Methanocaldococcus jannaschii DSM 2661: one gene and its partner. Each later gene encodes a partner of the first gene's protein in a complex. Each region holds a gene or a part of one and is shown on either strand. Other genes may lie near its edges.

Region 1 (8,222 bases):
GTTATAGTTGTTGAAAGACCTAAAATTGATTATCCAGTTTGTTTTGATGATATAGATGAGCTTATAAAATACATAGCTAATTTAAAAATTTAATTTTATAATTTTGGTGAAAAGGATGCACTGCAATATAAACTTAAAATATGGCGTTATAATGAAAAAAGATTGTTATACATTAAGAATCTCATTAAAACCCGGATTTATAAATGCTGAGCAGTTAAAGGCAATAGCCTATGTTATTGAAAATTTTGGAGATAACAAAGCCCATATAACAACAAGGCAAGGTATAGAGTTTAAAATATCTCCAGAACATTTGGAAGAAGTAGAGAAAATTCTAAATAATGTGGGGTTAAACTTAGGTTCTACTGGAAATAGAGTTAGGCAAGTAGTGTCATGTATTGGCTTAGAGTGCTACAATGCTATTGGTGACTCTGTCTCTTTGGCAAGGAGAATTCATGAGGAGTTTGAAGGAGTTTGGGTTCCAAGAAAGGTGAAGATAAATGTTAGTGGTTGCCCAAATTCATGCACATTTCATAGGTTTTGTGATATTGGGATATGTTATAGATACAAAATAACCATAAACAAAGAGATTTGCACAAATTGTGGAAAATGTAAAGATTTTTGTGATTTAAATGCTATAGATTGGGAACGAAAAATAATAAAAGATAATTGCACTGGAGAAGGAAAATGCACTGGCTTATGTAATGCCTTTAAAGCTGAGAGAGTTATTAGCATATTCGTTGGAGGAAAAGGAGGAAGAATATATAAGGAGGGAAAACACCTAATAGATTTAAAAAATGAGGATGATGTCTTATTTGTTATTGATGAATTGATAAGCTTATATGCAAAGTTTGGAAAGGGTAGGATGGCAGATTTTGTTGAAAACTATGGGATTGAAAACTTAAGAAATAACATAAAAGAGTTGATAAAATGAACCAAATTATTAATGATAATTATAGGGAATTCTTAAAAAAATTAAGAGAGAGACATTTAAAAAAGAGAAAAGTTAAAGATAAAAATAAACCTATTGCTGTGTGGATGCAAGATGATATATATAGAGATTTCAGCATAGGAAAGTCCCTTACAATAATTTTAAGGACAGAAGGCTGTTATTATGCAAAAGAAGGAGGCTGTTTAATGTGTTCCTATTTAATGGACTCCTCTCCTGAAAAAATAACTGCTGAAAATATAATAAATCAGTTTAATTATGCGATTGAGAAATATAAAGAAAAAATAAAAGATTTAAAAGATTTCAGCGTTAAAATATTCACTTCTGGAAGTTTTTTGGATGATAGAGAAGTTCCTAAAGAGGCAAGAAATTATATTTTCAAAAAACTTAGCGAATTTGATAATTTAAAAGAAGTGGCTATTGAATCAAGACCTGAATTTATTGATGAAGACAAATTAAACGAAATTAGAAAATATTTGGATGTTAATGTTGAAATTGGGGTTGGAATAGAAAGTTTTAATGAAGAAATTAGAGAAAAAGCAATTAACAAAGGAATAACAAATGAACAAATAATTAGAGCTATAGAATTGGCTAAAAACTACAACATTGGGATAAAAGCTTATTTATTAATAAAACCTCTATTCATAACTGAAAAAGAGGCAATTTATGACTCAATATCTTCAGCAAATAAGTGTATAGAGTTGGGATGTTCAAGAATATCCTTTTGCCCAGCTACTGTGCATAAAGGTAGTGTGATGGAATTCTTTTTCAACAAAAATCAATACCGCCCTCCATTTCTATGGAGTATAATTGAGATACTAAAAGAGGTTAAAAAAAGCAATCCAAAGGCATTAATTATGTGTGATACATCAGGAGTAGGAAGTGAAAGAGGGGCTCACAACCTTTATAACTGCAAGTGCAACAAATTGATTAAAGAAAGGTTAGAGAGATTCACTTTGACACAGGATATAAATGTTTTAAATGTTGAATGTGAATGTAAAAATATATGGAATGCATATATCGAAGTTGAAAATAAAAATATAGTTCCATTAGGGGATGAAAGAAAACTCCTATTATAAAAATTTATTCTGGAATCTGTCCTCCTGGAACCATAACACTTAACTTAACTTGTTTAACTCCTTTTAAGGCTGTTAATCTATCTGTTAATTCCCTAATCCTCTTAGCGTCTCCTCTAACCAATATTGTTTCTAAGCAGTGGTCGTGGTCTAAGTGTAAATGTAAGGTAGCAACGATAATATCAGTATAATTGTGTTGAATTTCAGTAATTTTTTCCATAACATCTGAGGCATGATGGTTGTAAATTACGCTTATACTTCCAGCTCTTTCCCCTTCTAAGCTGTGAATCCATTTGTGTTTTATTATATAGTCTCTAATAGCATCTCTTATTGCTTCACTTCTACTTGCATATCCTCTTTCAGCAATAATTTCATCAAACTCCCTAAGAAGCTTTGAAGGTAAAGATATACTTATCCTATCCATCTCTGTCATAATCTCCCCCGTTTATTTTCAAACTAACAAATATTACTATTTAATAACTAATATATAAGATTAACGATAATAATAATACTAACTAATATTATTAGTCTAAGGGGTGAGAGAGTGAGTTTAATTATTTGCTACTATGGTAAAAATGGGGCTGTAATTGGAGGAGATAGAAGGCAAATATTTTTTAGAGGTAGTGAGGAGAATAGAAAGATTTTAGAAGAAAAACTATACAGTGGGGAGATAAAATCTGAAGAGGAACTTTATAAATTGGCAGAAAAGCTTAACATTAAAATTATAATTGAAGATGATAGGGAAAAAGTTAGAAAGATATCTGATTCAGTAGTATGTGGAGAAGTTAGGAGCTTAGGAATTGATGCAAAGAGAAGGAGGGTTTATGCAACAAAAGGGAAATGTGCCATTGTTGATATATTAAACGACACAGTTACAAATCAAACAATAAAAGAAGGTTTTGGAATTGTAGTTCTTGGAAACAGATTCTTAAAAAAGAAAGCTGAGGAGGAATTAAAAAGAACAGCTAAATTATTCCCAATGATGCCTATACAACAGATAGAAGATGCAATAAAAGAAATTTTTGAGAAATTAAAGTGGCATCCTACAGTGAGTAAAGAGTATGACATTTACAGTGTGAATAAATATGAAAAGAACTTTGAGGAAGTTATTAAAAAGGATATTGAGAGCCTATTTAAATATAGGGAACAGTTGAGGAAACAACTCATAGATTTTGGAAAGGTTATGAGTATAGTCAATAAAATTGTAAAAAATGGAGAAATTGGAGTTATTAAAGATGGAAAACTTCACTTATATGATGATTATATAGCTATCGATAAGATAGACCCAAATCCAAAGGTATTTAAAGTTGTGGATGTGGAAGGCAACTTTAAAGATGGTGATATAGTAGTTATTGAAAATGGAGATATGAAAATAAAAGGGACTAATGAGAAAGTAACAACCAAATATATCATAATTCATAAATAACATAGTCCTAAAGTTCAATAAGCAAATGTTGTTAGATAACCTTATTCAATTAATTAATGATGTAATGTTTTTGAAGATAAGCGTGTCCTAATATTAAACCGAAGAGTATATATTTAACTTAACTATAACTTTAGTGTTGTAAATAGGTAATATAAAGATTTTAGAATGGTGACATTAATGGCAATAGCTATCGCGATAGCATCTGGAAAAGGAGGTACTGGAAAGACAACGATATCTGCAAATCTTGCTGTGGCTCTTGCAAAATTTGGAAAAAAAGTGGCTGTTTTGGACGCTGATATAGCAATGGCAAACTTAGAGCTTATCATGGGGTTAGAAGGAAAGCCAGTAACCTTAAACGATGTGTTGGCTGGTAAAGCAGATATAAAGGACGCAATTTATGAAGGTCCTGAAGGAGTTTTAGTTATTCCAGCAGGTGTTTCATTAGAAAAGTTCAGAAGAGCTAAACCAGAAAAACTTGAGGAAGTTTTAAAGGCAATACATGATTTAGTTGAGATTTTAATTATTGACTGTCCAGCAGGTATTGGAAAAGAGACTTTAATAGCAATATCATCAGCAGATGGTTTAATTGTCGTTGTAAATCCAGAGATATCCTCAATATCAGATGCATTAAAAATTATCGCTATAACAAAAAGATTGGGAACTGACATCATTGGGGCTATTGTTAATAGGGTTTCAAATGAGAGTACAGAGTTGGGGGTTAAAGCTATAGAGACAATTTTAGAAGTTCCTGTTATAGGTGTTGTTCCAGAGGACCCTCATGTTAGGAAGGCAGCTGCATTTGGAACACCTCTCGTTATTATGTATCCAGATTCTCCAGCCGCTCAAGCAATCATGGAGATAGCAGCTAAGTTAATTGGAGCTAAATATGAAGCACAACTTAAGAAGAAGAAAGAATCATTCATATCTAAGTTTATTAAAGGATTGTTCGGGAGGAGATAAGGATGATTTTGTATATAATTGTGGCTATTAGCATACTCCTCAACATAATACTGGGGATTAAAGTAATAATGTTACAAAAAGAATTGGAGGAGGTTAAAAAAGCTACAAGATTAACAAAGGAGGAGGTCGAAAAATTAAATGAAAGAATAAGAAAACTAAAACTTGGTGGGTAAGATGAAAAAAGTAATTATTCCTCTCTTAATATCCTTATTTATTTTTTTAATTCCAAATTATGCTTTAAATCCAGAAATTATAGTTACCCCCGAAAAATGTTTAGTAAATAATTCCGTATATGTTATATTTCAATGGAGAGCTCCTTATAATGTTGAAGATTTTAATGTTACAGTCCTTTCAGATGCTGTAGTGTTTAAAAATTCCACTTTATACTATGCAGGTGTTGCAGAGGATGCTAAGGTATTTCACATATTTGAAGGTGAGGCTGTAACTCCTGGAAATCATACAATTAATGTTCAAATGTCGTATATTATTGATGGAACGCTTATAAAGAAAAAATTTTTATTAAACATCTCAATATTAACACTTCCTGAAAATATTTATGTAAGTTATAATAATACATATAATAGAGATGAAGAAAACACATCTCTCTTAGAAAATATTACTAAAATATTTGAAAATACCACAAATGTAACTACACCAAATTCTACAAATGCAATTATTAATGAAACAAATATCACCCAAAATAAAACAAATATATCAAAAAATATTGATATAGGGAATATTACAAAGGCAAACACTACATCTCAAGAAAAAATAACACAAAAATTCAATAACACATCAACACAAACTATTGAAAACGTCCAAAAAGATAAAGGTAATAATTGGCTGATGTATGGGATTCTTGGGTTGATTATAGGTATAGTATTTGGGTTTGTTGTAATGTATATCATCAAAATCTAAAACTAAAAACACCAATTCCTATTTTTCTACTTTTTCTTATTACCATAAAATTTTAAAATTTTGTTAAAAATTTACTAGCATCCAATTTATATTGTGATTACCTATGATTGCAATAATTCCAGCATTCAATGAGGAAAAAAATATTTTAAAGGTGTTAAAGGACTTAGAAAAGTTAAGAGTTGATGCTGTAGTAGTGGATGATGGTTCTAAAGACAATACCTCAAAAATCGTTGAAGAGTTTGCAAAAAAAGCAAAGATTAATGTATATTTAATAAGAAATGAAAAAAATGAAGGAAAGGCAAAAGCAATAGAGAAAGGAACAAAATTTGCCTTATCTTTAAACAAATATAAATATATCATATATATTGATGGAGATTATCAGCACAAACCAATGGACATTCCAAAACTGTTAAAAAAATTGGAAGATACAAATGCTGATGCCGTTTTTGGTATTAGGAAATACAAACATATTCCATTGCATAGGCAAATATCTAATTTTTTTGCTTCAATACTTACGTCGTTGGCAGTGTTAATATACTCAAAAAGATTTTATTTCTTTAGGGATGTTCAGTGTGGTTTTAGGATAATAAAGGCAGAGTTTTTAAAAGATATGAAGTTTGGAGATGGTTATGCAGTTGAACATTTTATTGCTCTGCAGTTAGCGAAAAAAGGGGCTAAGATTGTGGAGGAATATGTGAGTGTTGAGTATCATGATGAAGCTGTTTCATATATAACCACAAAGAAAATCTTAGAAGTTGCTAAGCAGGTTATAAAGTTCATTTTTTTAGAGTAGCAAAATAACAGTAAGCTTTAAATATTAAGTTAAAAATATTAGCATCACAATAAATTTTATATATTGGGAATTGAAAACACACATAGTCCTTCTCTTTATCTATAAAACGAAACAGCCAAAATAGGTGATGATATGGCTTCTTTAAGACCAAACAGATGTTACAGAGATGTAGATAAACCACCATACACAAGAAAGGAGTATGTTAAAGGGGTTCCACAACCAAAAGTAGTTCATTTCATAATGGGTAACTTATCAGCAGAATTCCCAGTTAAGGTTAATTTAGTAGCTACAAGACCAATCCAAATAAGACATAACGCATTAGAAGCTGCAAGAGTTGCCGCAAACAAATATTTAACAAAGATGTGCGGTAGAATGGGTTACAAATTCCAAATTAGAGTTTATCCACACCAAATATTGAGAGAGCACAAGATGGCTACTGGAGCTGGGGCAGATAGAATTTCAGATGGAATGAGATTGGCATTTGGAAAACCAATTGGAACAGCTGCAAGAGTTAAGGAAGGACAGGCAATCTTAACAGTATGGGTAAACCCAGACAAATTCCCAGCTGCAAAGGAAGCTTTAAGAAGAGCTGCAATGAAATTACCAGTTCCATGTAGAATAGTTATTGAGCAAGGAAAAGAATTGCTTAAATTATAATTATGAAACTTTTTTTAATTTTTTATAACATTTTCACTTGTAATAACTCTACTATTTTATTTATAATATTATCATTCAAATATTTAAATTTATTTTAAAATAAAAGCTATATATAATCCCCTATATATTGTTAATTATCCAAAATACAAAAGGGGATAGCATGAAATTTATTGCATGGTTAGACGAGTTATCAAATAAAGATGTAGACATTGCTGGAGGTAAGGGAGCTTCATTAGGAGAGATGTGGAACGCTGGATTGCCAGTTCCACCAGCATTCGTTGTTACTGCTGATGCTTACAGGCACTTTATAAAAGAAACTGGATTAATGGATAAAATAAGAGAAATTTTAAGCGGTTTGGACGTTAATGACACAGATGCATTAACAAATGCATCAAAAAAAATTAGAAAATTAATTGAAGAAGCAGAGATGCCGGAAGATTTGAGATTGGCTATTATTGAGGCATATAACAAATTATGTGAAATGTGCGGAGAGGATGAGGTAACAGTGGCAGTTAGAAGTTCTGCAACCGCTGAAGATTTACCTGAGGCAAGTTTTGCAGGACAGCAAGATACTTACTTGAATATAAAAGGAGCTGAAAATGTAGTTAAATATGTGCAAAAATGCTTCTCATCTTTATTTACTCCAAGAGCCATTTTCTACAGAGAACAACAGGGGTTTGACCACTTTAAGGTTGCTTTAGCTGCAGTTGTTCAAAAATTGGTTAATGCTGAAAAGGCAGGAGTTATGTTTACAGTTAATCCAATTAGCGAAAATTATGATGAGTTAGTTATCGAAGCAGCGTGGGGATTAGGAGAGGGAGTTGTTAGTGGTTCTGTCTCTCCAGATACATACATTGTCAATAAAAAGACCTTAGAGATTGTTGATAAGCATATAGCAAGAAAAGAAACGATGTTTGTTAAGGATGAAAAAGGAGAAACAAAGGTTGTTGAAGTCCCTGATGATATGAAGGAAAAGCAAGTTTTATCAGATGATGAAATTAAAGAATTGGCTAAAATAGGGTTGAATATAGAAAAACACTATGGAAAACCGATGGATGTTGAATGGGCTTATGAGAAAGGCAAGTTTTACATGCTTCAAGCAAGACCGATAACTACCTTAAAGAAAGGTAAAAAAGAGAAAAAGGCAAAAGAAGAGGATATCGAGGCAAAAATATTATTAAAAGGTATTGGGGCATCTCCAGGCATTGCAACAGGTGTTGTTAAAATAATCCACGATGTTAGTGAAATAGACAAGGTTAAAGAAGGGGATATATTAGTAACAGAGATGACCACACCAGATATGGTTCCAGCGATGAAAAAGGCAGCTGCTATTGTAACAGATGAGGGAGGATTAACCTGTATAGAAGGAGATGCAAAAATTTTAACAGATAGGGGCTTTTTAAAAATGAAAGAGGTCTATAAATTAGTTAAAAATGGAGAAAAATT
Region 2 (8,450 bases), 290 kb from region 1 along the record:
GTGGGTTGTATTATCTGAGTTATCAGCTGAGTTGGTTAATAGGGGGATTAAAGTTCCTGAAATTGTTTTTGAGAAGCTTAGATTAGCCAACGCTCTCCTTTCTTATTACATTTTAGACCCTCATGCATCCATAAATATATTGGCAAATGTTGAAAGAGAACTGAATTATGTTCAATCACAACTCTTTAGCTTATGTGATACTGAACTGACTGAAAAATACTTAGATAGGATGATAAAAGCTATTAGAGGAGAGATTAATGCTAAATTCCCAGTGAGTAAAAGCAACTACAATAGGGAAGTTAAAAAAAGAGGAAAAGTAGAAGCAATAAGGGTAAAGTTACAAAAAGAGATGCAGATTGAGAGATTGAGTGACTTAGGAGAATGGCATGGGGTTATATTTGAATACAGTGATGAGAAAGATAAAGTAATCATTGAAGGAAATATAGATAGGGTAAAAAGAGCATTAAAAGATTTTGCTTTTATGTGGAAAGAAGATTAATATATTAGTTTTACATGAATATAAGTGCATTCAGTTAATTAATGATATCTAAAGCATCTAAATTCCTTATTAATCCCAAACTGCGAAAAGTCTCATAAATATTACAAAAAAGAATTAGTCCAATCTTATTGATTTTTTTGCAACAAATGTACAATAAGGGTCTCCAACAGCTTGACATTTTTCCTCTGTAACTTCCACAATATATGTTTTGTTAGTCATATTTTCTAAACAGCCAGCTATAAACCCTGCTGTTAGATAACATATCGGTTCCGACGCTTTACAGTTTTTACACTCTTTATTATCTTTAACTACAACTGTTAAAGGTTCCGATTTTTCAATAACCACTTCTCCAAAATCTTTTTTCATGAATGTAATCATATCATCATAGGTGTTAATTCCTAATTTAATCGCGTAATCTTTACCAATATCATAAAAAATTCTTTTTACATTATTTCCTAAATAATATTTCCTCAAATATTCTTTTATATATGCGATGAGAGATACAGGACCTTCAAAAGTACAGAATTCTTTTTTCTCTTCTCCCCCACTTTCAGAAGTAATTTTAATCTTATGCTCTTCCTCCCTAATTTCTTTTTTTAATTCCTCTAAAGGTGGATATGCCTCCAATATAAGTTCATGTAGCCGTGTCCCTTCTGTTAATTTCAAAACTTCTTTTAGCAATTCCTTATTATCTTTGTATTTTTCTAATAAATTTTTCATCATAGTTAGTTTAATACCCATAAATTTTGCTCTGTTGTCAATAATCCTCAACATTTCAATAATCTTCATCGCATTTGTCATTTAAACCACACATACCTCTATTCTCTACAATCTACCCACAAGTAAAATAAAAAAATTAATTAATATTTACAAAAATAAATACCCCATATTTTGTATATATTATATTTTACCATAATTCCAACTACGTTTAACAATGATTCTAAATATTATAGAACTCCACAGGAATAAATCTTTAAAGGGATTGATACCTCTTAATATAATCTAAATTCCAACAGTTAATATATAGACTACGAAGTCCTGTATTGTATATACTATTCAAAACTTAGTTTGTTGGAAGCCTTATAAATAATTTTTCAATTTTCTATAAAAAAAGTAATATTATAAGTCACATGTTTAAAATTGATAATAGCATTTTTAATTCACTTTCAAGGAAAATAACTATCACTAATTATATACTATTACTCTAAAAAGAATCAAAATTACAAAACTATAAAAAGTAATAAAATAGAATAATAGAGACTATTTATTTTTTATTTTATTAGACCAATTTCTTGAATGGATGTGTATCTATTGGTTCAATTCCTAATTCTTTTGCTGCCTCTGCAATAATTGCATCAACCATAGCTACTGCTGGGAATGTCATATATGCATTGTCAATTGGGCCATAAAGGACAAAGTCTCCTGACGCCATAACTTGGACTAAGTTTGCTCCAACATCACAAACGTGGTGAATATCTTTTGCTTTTTCTCTTTCTCCAGCTTCTCTTAACTGTTTTCTAAACTCTCTTAACCAGTCCCATGCTGATGGAATGTTGTGAATACCACTCCCTACTGGATATCCAAATAGTGCTTTAACAGCAAATGATGCTCTAACAGCAGCTCCTGCTCCGTTACCTAATGGTGTAACTGCTGTATCGATTAAAGGATACTTAATACCTGCTTTTTCAGCGAGTTCTAACATCCCCTTATCTGCTGTTTTCCCACCATTTGTTAAGACATTTATCTTTCCTTCAACAGTTGGGTCCATTGGGTCGAAACATAAAACAATTGATGCTTCCAAATCACTTTCAACTAAAACCTGATATTCTTGCTCATCAATAGAAACGTTAATAGAGTTATAAATACACTGCTTAGCATATCCAGCTTCAGTAGCTCTCTTTGCAGCAGCCATTCTTGCTTCTCCTGATGTAGAGTCCAATAACATTGGACCATCCCAAACCTCAGCAACAAAGTCAATATAATTAACTAACGCCTCTGGGGTTCCTCCAAATACCTGAACTAACGCTGGGTTTCCAGTAATGTCTTCCATCTCTGCCTGTTTGTTAATTAAATCCTCTGCCGCTGCTTTGTCAAAGATACCTTTTCTCTCATCTTCAACAATTTTGTGTCTTGCATAGAATATAGTCCCTGCTAAAGCTGTAGGATACTCTCCTGGCTGACCTCCAATTTTTCTCCCCGCAATTTCAACGACCATTTGCTCTCTGTCAAACTTAAACATAATTTCCCACCTCATAATTTTTATATATTTATTGTTGAACAAGTACTTTTAAACTCAATATTTGTATGATTTTGATTAATGCTGGCAGTATGTAGGAAAGTATTATCCCTATAACTAAACCATATAATATTCCAATATCCCTCCCAACTTTTTTTCCAGCCAGTTGGAAGAGTTCAGCATTTGTGTTTTCTACCTTTTTTTCTAATTCATCTAACCTCTTTTTTAATGCCTCATAATCTGCAGGGTCCATTATTACTTGTGGCAACTTTTCGTCTTCGGACATTTAATTCACCCCAAAAAATCTTATTTCATTAAGAAATACAGCGCCAAAGGAATACCCATTAACACTATGGCTGAAACTACTCCAATTATTAATCCTTTTGTTCCAGCAGATTCGGTTCCACTCTCTAAACCTCTATTTCTCGTTATTAATCCAACTTTATATTCTAAATCCTCTACATAACTCTGTATTGATGAAACATTAGGTTTGTTTGAAACTTCAACACCCATTTTCTCACCTTATACAATTAGAACATTAAGATTCCCATAATTAGTAGCATTAAGAACAAACCAGTGGCAATTCCTTGAATCTTACCATTATAATATCCTGCCTGCCACTTTGCTAACAATCCATTATAGCACATTTCATTTCCAATTAATCTCATTCTACTCTCAATTATTGCCATTTCTGGTGTTATTGGTTTTATAACACCCTCTTCCTCTTCTCCTCCTCCTTTTCCTCCTTCTAACTCAATTATAAATGGGTCTTCGTCAATAGCTCCTGGGTCTTTACTTAAACACTCTTTTATTGCTTGTGTTATTTTACCAATATCTTCACAGTCAATTAAATCAACAACTTCAACTATCTGCCTTCTAAATCTTTCAACTGCTTCTTTATTCACGTTCTCTAAGAATGGTATGGCCCCTTTAGCTCCAATAATACCTCCATCGTCTCCAATGCCATTTTCCCATAATGCTTTAAAACACTGTCCAGTTATATGCCCTTGGACTTCTGAACCACAGAGAATCATAAACCTAATGTTTGGGTTTGATATATAGTTTGCTACAACCTTTTCAATACCCAAGTTTTCTGTGTGGCAAGGTCCTGCTATAGCAGCCCCTGCATCGATACATGCTTGCTCCAAACCGTGAGAACCTAAAGTTACAACTCCAACACAACTTTCCGGATTTCCAACAACATATTCACCAGAGACAATTGGCCATCCTGGTGCTGGTTCTCTTTTATTTGCCATAGACATCACCATAAAAATTTTTAAGAGATTTTTAGAATTTCACTCCCAATATTATCGCCAACAGTGCCATTATCCCAAGACCTATCCAAAATCCAAAGAATGCACTCTTAAAGTATCCTGATATTGCATAGACGCCATCTCTATTTGGGAATGAGTTTAATGGTGGATACCTTGGATCTAAAGAATGCTCATATGCATCTACCAATGTTTCCAATTTTTTAATTTGTTCTTCTATTGGAGAAACATCAACAAATAACAAATCTCCAAATCCTTTTGTAATTACTCCTGTTTCAACAGTATATACTAAAGGAATATTCTGGTCTATAAATACATAAGTTGCCATATTATCACCTTATTCCTCCTTCTTAGGAATCTCTGGAACGTGAAGAACTGCACAGGCATCTTTAAATGACATCTTAACAAACTTCACATAGACAATTGCCCATAATATTATTGAAACAATTATAGATACTATATCTAATTTAACTACTGAGAATACAAACCATGTTATAAAACCACAAGCAACTGCTAATGTTAATGTTCTCTTATGGCTTTCATTTGGACCCAAACATGCGTTAAATGGATGTAATATTGCCATACCCGCAGCAATAAATGCCAAGGCCATCATACCATTATTTAATGCATAATCAATGTATTTTTGTGGTTCTAAACTACCCACATAGGCAACAGTAAATCCTAATAAAGCCATGGCTCCTGCAATTGATAAAAATGTCATACTTCTAACCATAATTGGAATCTTCATACCTACTGGATTTACTGTTAATCTTCCAACGATATATCCAATAACTGCTGAAACTATCAATGTTATAATTGGAGCTACCAAATAAGGAAGATTGAAGTAATCAGGAATTAAAACACCTGCAACTGCCGCCAATGTTCCCATACCTAAACTTACCATACCAATGGACGGAACTCCTGTTCCAAGACCGTAAGCAGCTACTTTCCTAACAGTATTTGCTCCAGCAACACATGCTGCAGATGCCAATAAACCGCCAATTAACATTCCCAATCCATAAGGTGACAAAAAGTTTGCTAAATAGCATCCAACCAATGATAAAGCAATACCTACAGCAAATATTTGCTCTTCAGGATAAAGTTCAGCTGCATGACCTCCTCCACCATGTGACATAATTAATCACCCATTCTATATTGTTAAATTTATAAAACCATCAATACTGAAATTATACCAAACAATAATGAAGCTACTGTTGATGCAATAACTCCATTAGGCATTTTCTTGAATTTTGGGTCGTGGAATCCTTCAATAGTCCCTCCAATGTTATATGATGCTAAAACCGCATTGATAAAGAAGAAACCAACTGCTAACATCCCTGCAACTCCTGGATCTAAACCGAGTTTTCTTAAAGCAATGTATGCTAAAGCTCCACCAATTCCTCCTAAAGCCGCTCCTATTAAACCACTAACAAAACAAACAGTTGGAACTCCATGTCCTGTAGTCCCTGGAGTAACATAAGGTTTTTGTGGATCTTTAGTTATAGGATCAATTTCACACTTATCTGCAGCTGGAACAACCCCAACTCCAAATACATAAATTAATTGCCCAATTAACATCGTTACTCCGAGCATAATCATTGAACTTACAGCTCCAGAGATCATAATCAATGCCATTCCAATAGGTGATAAACCTACATTTGATGCCATTACTGCAGCACCCATCAATCCAGTAAAACCTGCCCCTGCTGCCAACTGTGTTGTTCCTGTTCCAACCCCTGTTGAGGTCGCCATAGCCGCTGGAGCCCCTCCAACAGGGATAAAATGAACACTTGCATTAATTATTGCCCCTGCAATAGTCATCTCAATTAATGGAACAATTGCGCTAACAATATCCATACATTATCACCTTTTATTTTGTGTATGGTCCATACTTATTTCTTGCAAAGACCTCAACCTTTCTATTTATTATTGCCAATATAGCTACGATTATCAAACCAATAACAATTGATATTATTGAAGCAGTTATTACACTTCCTCCCTGACCTCCTTTTAATATATCTCCCAAAACACCTCTCCAACCATCTAAAAATACAATTAAACCAAAGCATAAACCAGTTAAAACTCCTCCTAATCTTGAACAGAAGTATGAGGAGTCCATACCGTTTCTTAAACCATATTCTGCTTTAATGTCAATATCTCCATGGTTAGCAACTGGAACTCCTCCTCCAAATGGATATTTTTGATATTCTCTTTCAGCACCATAATGAACGTCTCCAGTTGATGAACCAATTGCACCAACAGTAATCCCAAATATCAATGCAATCAATGGCAGTGGGAATGGGTTTCCTAATATAGTGTTAGCTAAATAAGCCATTAAAACCATACAAAAGACTGCAATAAAACCATGTCCAACAATTGGGCCAAGATGGCTCATTACAACATCCCAATAAACTGGCTGACCAAAGTTCTTTGATTGACCCACAATTCTACCTAAATATGCTGAAATAGCATAAGCCCCATGAACAAAAGCAGCTACTCCTGCTCCTAAAATTAACGCTAAAATTGGGTTTAATCCCATTTGCATAATAGCATAAGCAACTGTCCCCGCAACTGCAACATACAAACCATAAGAAACTGGCTCCCCAGATATAGCCTTGTTAAAGTATCTGTGTATATTCCCCATCTGTGGAGCTAACTGAACCTGTGAGTTTGGGTTTGACTGAGACCCTACATCAGATTCCAAATCTTCTGCACATCCAGCAACTGTTGCCAATGCACCACTCAACGCTAAAGCCCCAAGGGCTATCAGTGTTGCATCCATCCTATCACCTCATTTTACATAAGACTTAGTTTTATTAGGTTAATATATAAGGTTTTCTATTTGATTCTGTTAAAATTCACTTAATTTTTATTTAACTTTTTTTTAGTTATAGGAATCCATCCAGAATATTAAAAACAATGTCAGAATTTAAGTTTTTGTATTTTACGTTTTAATATGCTTAACAATATCAACATAATAAAAAATTAAAAAATTTAGAATTTAGTGAGCTGGGATGATTGGATCTCTTTCTCCAGCTGGCTCGAATTCTCTTAAAGCACCTCTTGCAAACTCTTTTCTTGGATGTGTGAAGTCAAAGACTAATGATGGGTCTGCAAATGCAACCTTAATTAATGGGTTCAATGCAAATGCGTCTCCTCTTGCTGAGTGTGCAGCCTGTGTAATTCCAGCATATTCTCCTTGGTGACCAACGTTCATTGCGTAGTTTGGATAGTTAGGCCCTCTCAATTCTAATGGGGAACCTTCATCGTTTCTGAATGATAATGAGTTGGCTGCTCCACACTGGTCTTGTAAGTCATAACCATAGAATCCTAATCTGCTGTGGTATTCTTTGTGCAATATCTGGCTTAGATACCATCCGTTAACTCCAGCGTTTGAGTTTCCTGTAGCTAATGCAGTTGTAATACCTGCTGCAGCAGCTGTAACCCCTGCTCTTTGGGAACCTCCGAAGTGGTCTTCTAACAATGCTGGGAAGGTGTCATACTGCTCTAAACCATATAAAGTTACTTCAGTAGCAATATCTTCAACAACATCCATTGTTGGTTTTACGCTGTTGCATCCTCCATATTTCTTGGTTATGTAGTCATATCCGTAGTATGAGAAGTCATCCAAGATGTCATCTGTATAGGTTGCTGTAGCATACTGTGTAAATCCGACTCCTCCAGACATGTATCCTCCTAACCAGATTTGGTCATACAACATAGCCCCAGCAGCAACAACCTCTAATGACTGTTCAACTGGGTCATCTGAAACTCTTGATGTTTGAACAATATCTGCCAAGACTCCGAAGAAGATACCTCCTGGTTCATTTGGCCCTCTTGCTCTTCTTGCTGGCAAGAATGAAGCCATCTGAATGACATCAGCGTGCTTTGCAGCGTATGAGAAGTCAGCAATTGCTGCCTCCCCAGCACAGAGCTTGTAAGCTGTAATGAATGACATTCCAATCTGCATAGCACTCCATCTTGCTATTGTTCCCCCATCACAAACTCTACCGACTAATGTTGGAACTCTTGAAACTTGGTATGTTCTCTTACCGATTGCCTTCTTGATTTGTTCTGCCTGCTCTTCTGGGAACAACTTGTTAATGTCAATTAAGAACCTCTTGTCAATCTCATCTGCTAATTCGTCATCTCCAGTGAATATCTTAGCGTAACAGTCCCAGACTAATGCTGGGTGGACCTCAACCATGTGCTCCTGAACAACTGCTCCTCCTGGGAGAGCGTGGTTAATAGTTTCCATGTATTCATTAATTGTTTCTGGAGTAACCTCTACCCCCAATCTCTTTTCAAGAACAGCGTGAGCTGTATCCATCCCAACGATAACTGTTCTTCTTATGTCATCCCAGAACTGCTGCATTGCAGCGTTGTTCATGAAGTGTAAGTCATCCCCTTCAACAATTGCATCTGTATTTGAAACTTTGTAAGG

The links.
Region 2: the proteins of MJ_RS02895 (region 1) and mtrA are in contact, whole or in part, in a crystal structure (PDB 6ZW0), measured with the Methanocaldococcus jannaschii proteins.

Annotation. Positions count from the first base shown.
Region 1 is NC_000909.1:479,811-488,032, reverse strand. What follows is about bases 1,754-4,507. They hold MJ_RS02895 (DUF2121 family protein), read left to right. Parts: upstream 1,754-2,566; coding sequence 2,567-3,448; downstream 3,449-4,507. Other genes in these bases: MJ_RS09575 (hypothetical protein), read left to right, coding at 4,411-4,507; minD (septum site-determining protein MinD), read left to right, coding at 3,626-4,408; nikR (nickel-responsive transcriptional regulator NikR), read right to left, coding at 2,030-2,455; MJ_RS02905 (archaeosine biosynthesis radical SAM protein RaSEA), read left to right, coding at 1,754-2,025. Outside these bases: cobK (precorrin-6A reductase), read left to right, coding at 1-93; MJ_RS02910 (hypothetical protein), read left to right, coding at 116-931; more of MJ_RS02905, read left to right, coding at 928-1,753; more of MJ_RS09575, read left to right, coding at 4,508-4,581; MJ_RS02885 (hypothetical protein), read left to right, coding at 4,583-5,326; MJ_RS02880 (glycosyltransferase family 2 protein), read left to right, coding at 5,430-6,119; rplJ (50S ribosomal protein L16), read left to right, coding at 6,252-6,776; ppsA (intein-containing phosphoenolpyruvate synthase), read left to right, coding at 6,937-8,222.
Region 2 is NC_000909.1:772,041-780,490, reverse strand. What follows is about bases 2,129-5,110. They hold mtrA (tetrahydromethanopterin S-methyltransferase subunit A), read right to left. Parts: upstream 3,992-5,110; coding sequence 3,266-3,991; downstream 2,129-3,265. Other genes in these bases: mtrC (tetrahydromethanopterin S-methyltransferase subunit MtrC), read right to left, coding at 4,344-5,110; MJ_RS04560 (tetrahydromethanopterin S-methyltransferase subunit B), read right to left, coding at 4,023-4,334; MJ_RS04570 (tetrahydromethanopterin S-methyltransferase subunit F), read right to left, coding at 3,042-3,248; mtrG (tetrahydromethanopterin S-methyltransferase subunit MtrG), read right to left, coding at 2,767-3,021; mtrH (tetrahydromethanopterin S-methyltransferase subunit H), read right to left, coding at 2,129-2,738. Outside these bases: MJ_RS04590 (DUF2096 domain-containing protein), read left to right, coding at 1-499; MJ_RS04585 (V4R domain-containing protein), read right to left, coding at 614-1,300; more of mtrH, read right to left, coding at 1,779-2,128; more of mtrC, read right to left, coding at 5,111-5,141; mtrD (tetrahydromethanopterin S-methyltransferase subunit D), read right to left, coding at 5,171-5,863; mtrE (tetrahydromethanopterin S-methyltransferase subunit E), read right to left, coding at 5,877-6,788; mcrA (coenzyme-B sulfoethylthiotransferase subunit alpha), read right to left, coding at 7,008-8,450. UniProt on the Methanocaldococcus jannaschii protein: Part of a complex that catalyzes the formation of methyl-coenzyme M and tetrahydromethanopterin from coenzyme M and methyl-tetrahydromethanopterin. This is an energy-conserving, sodium-ion translocating step.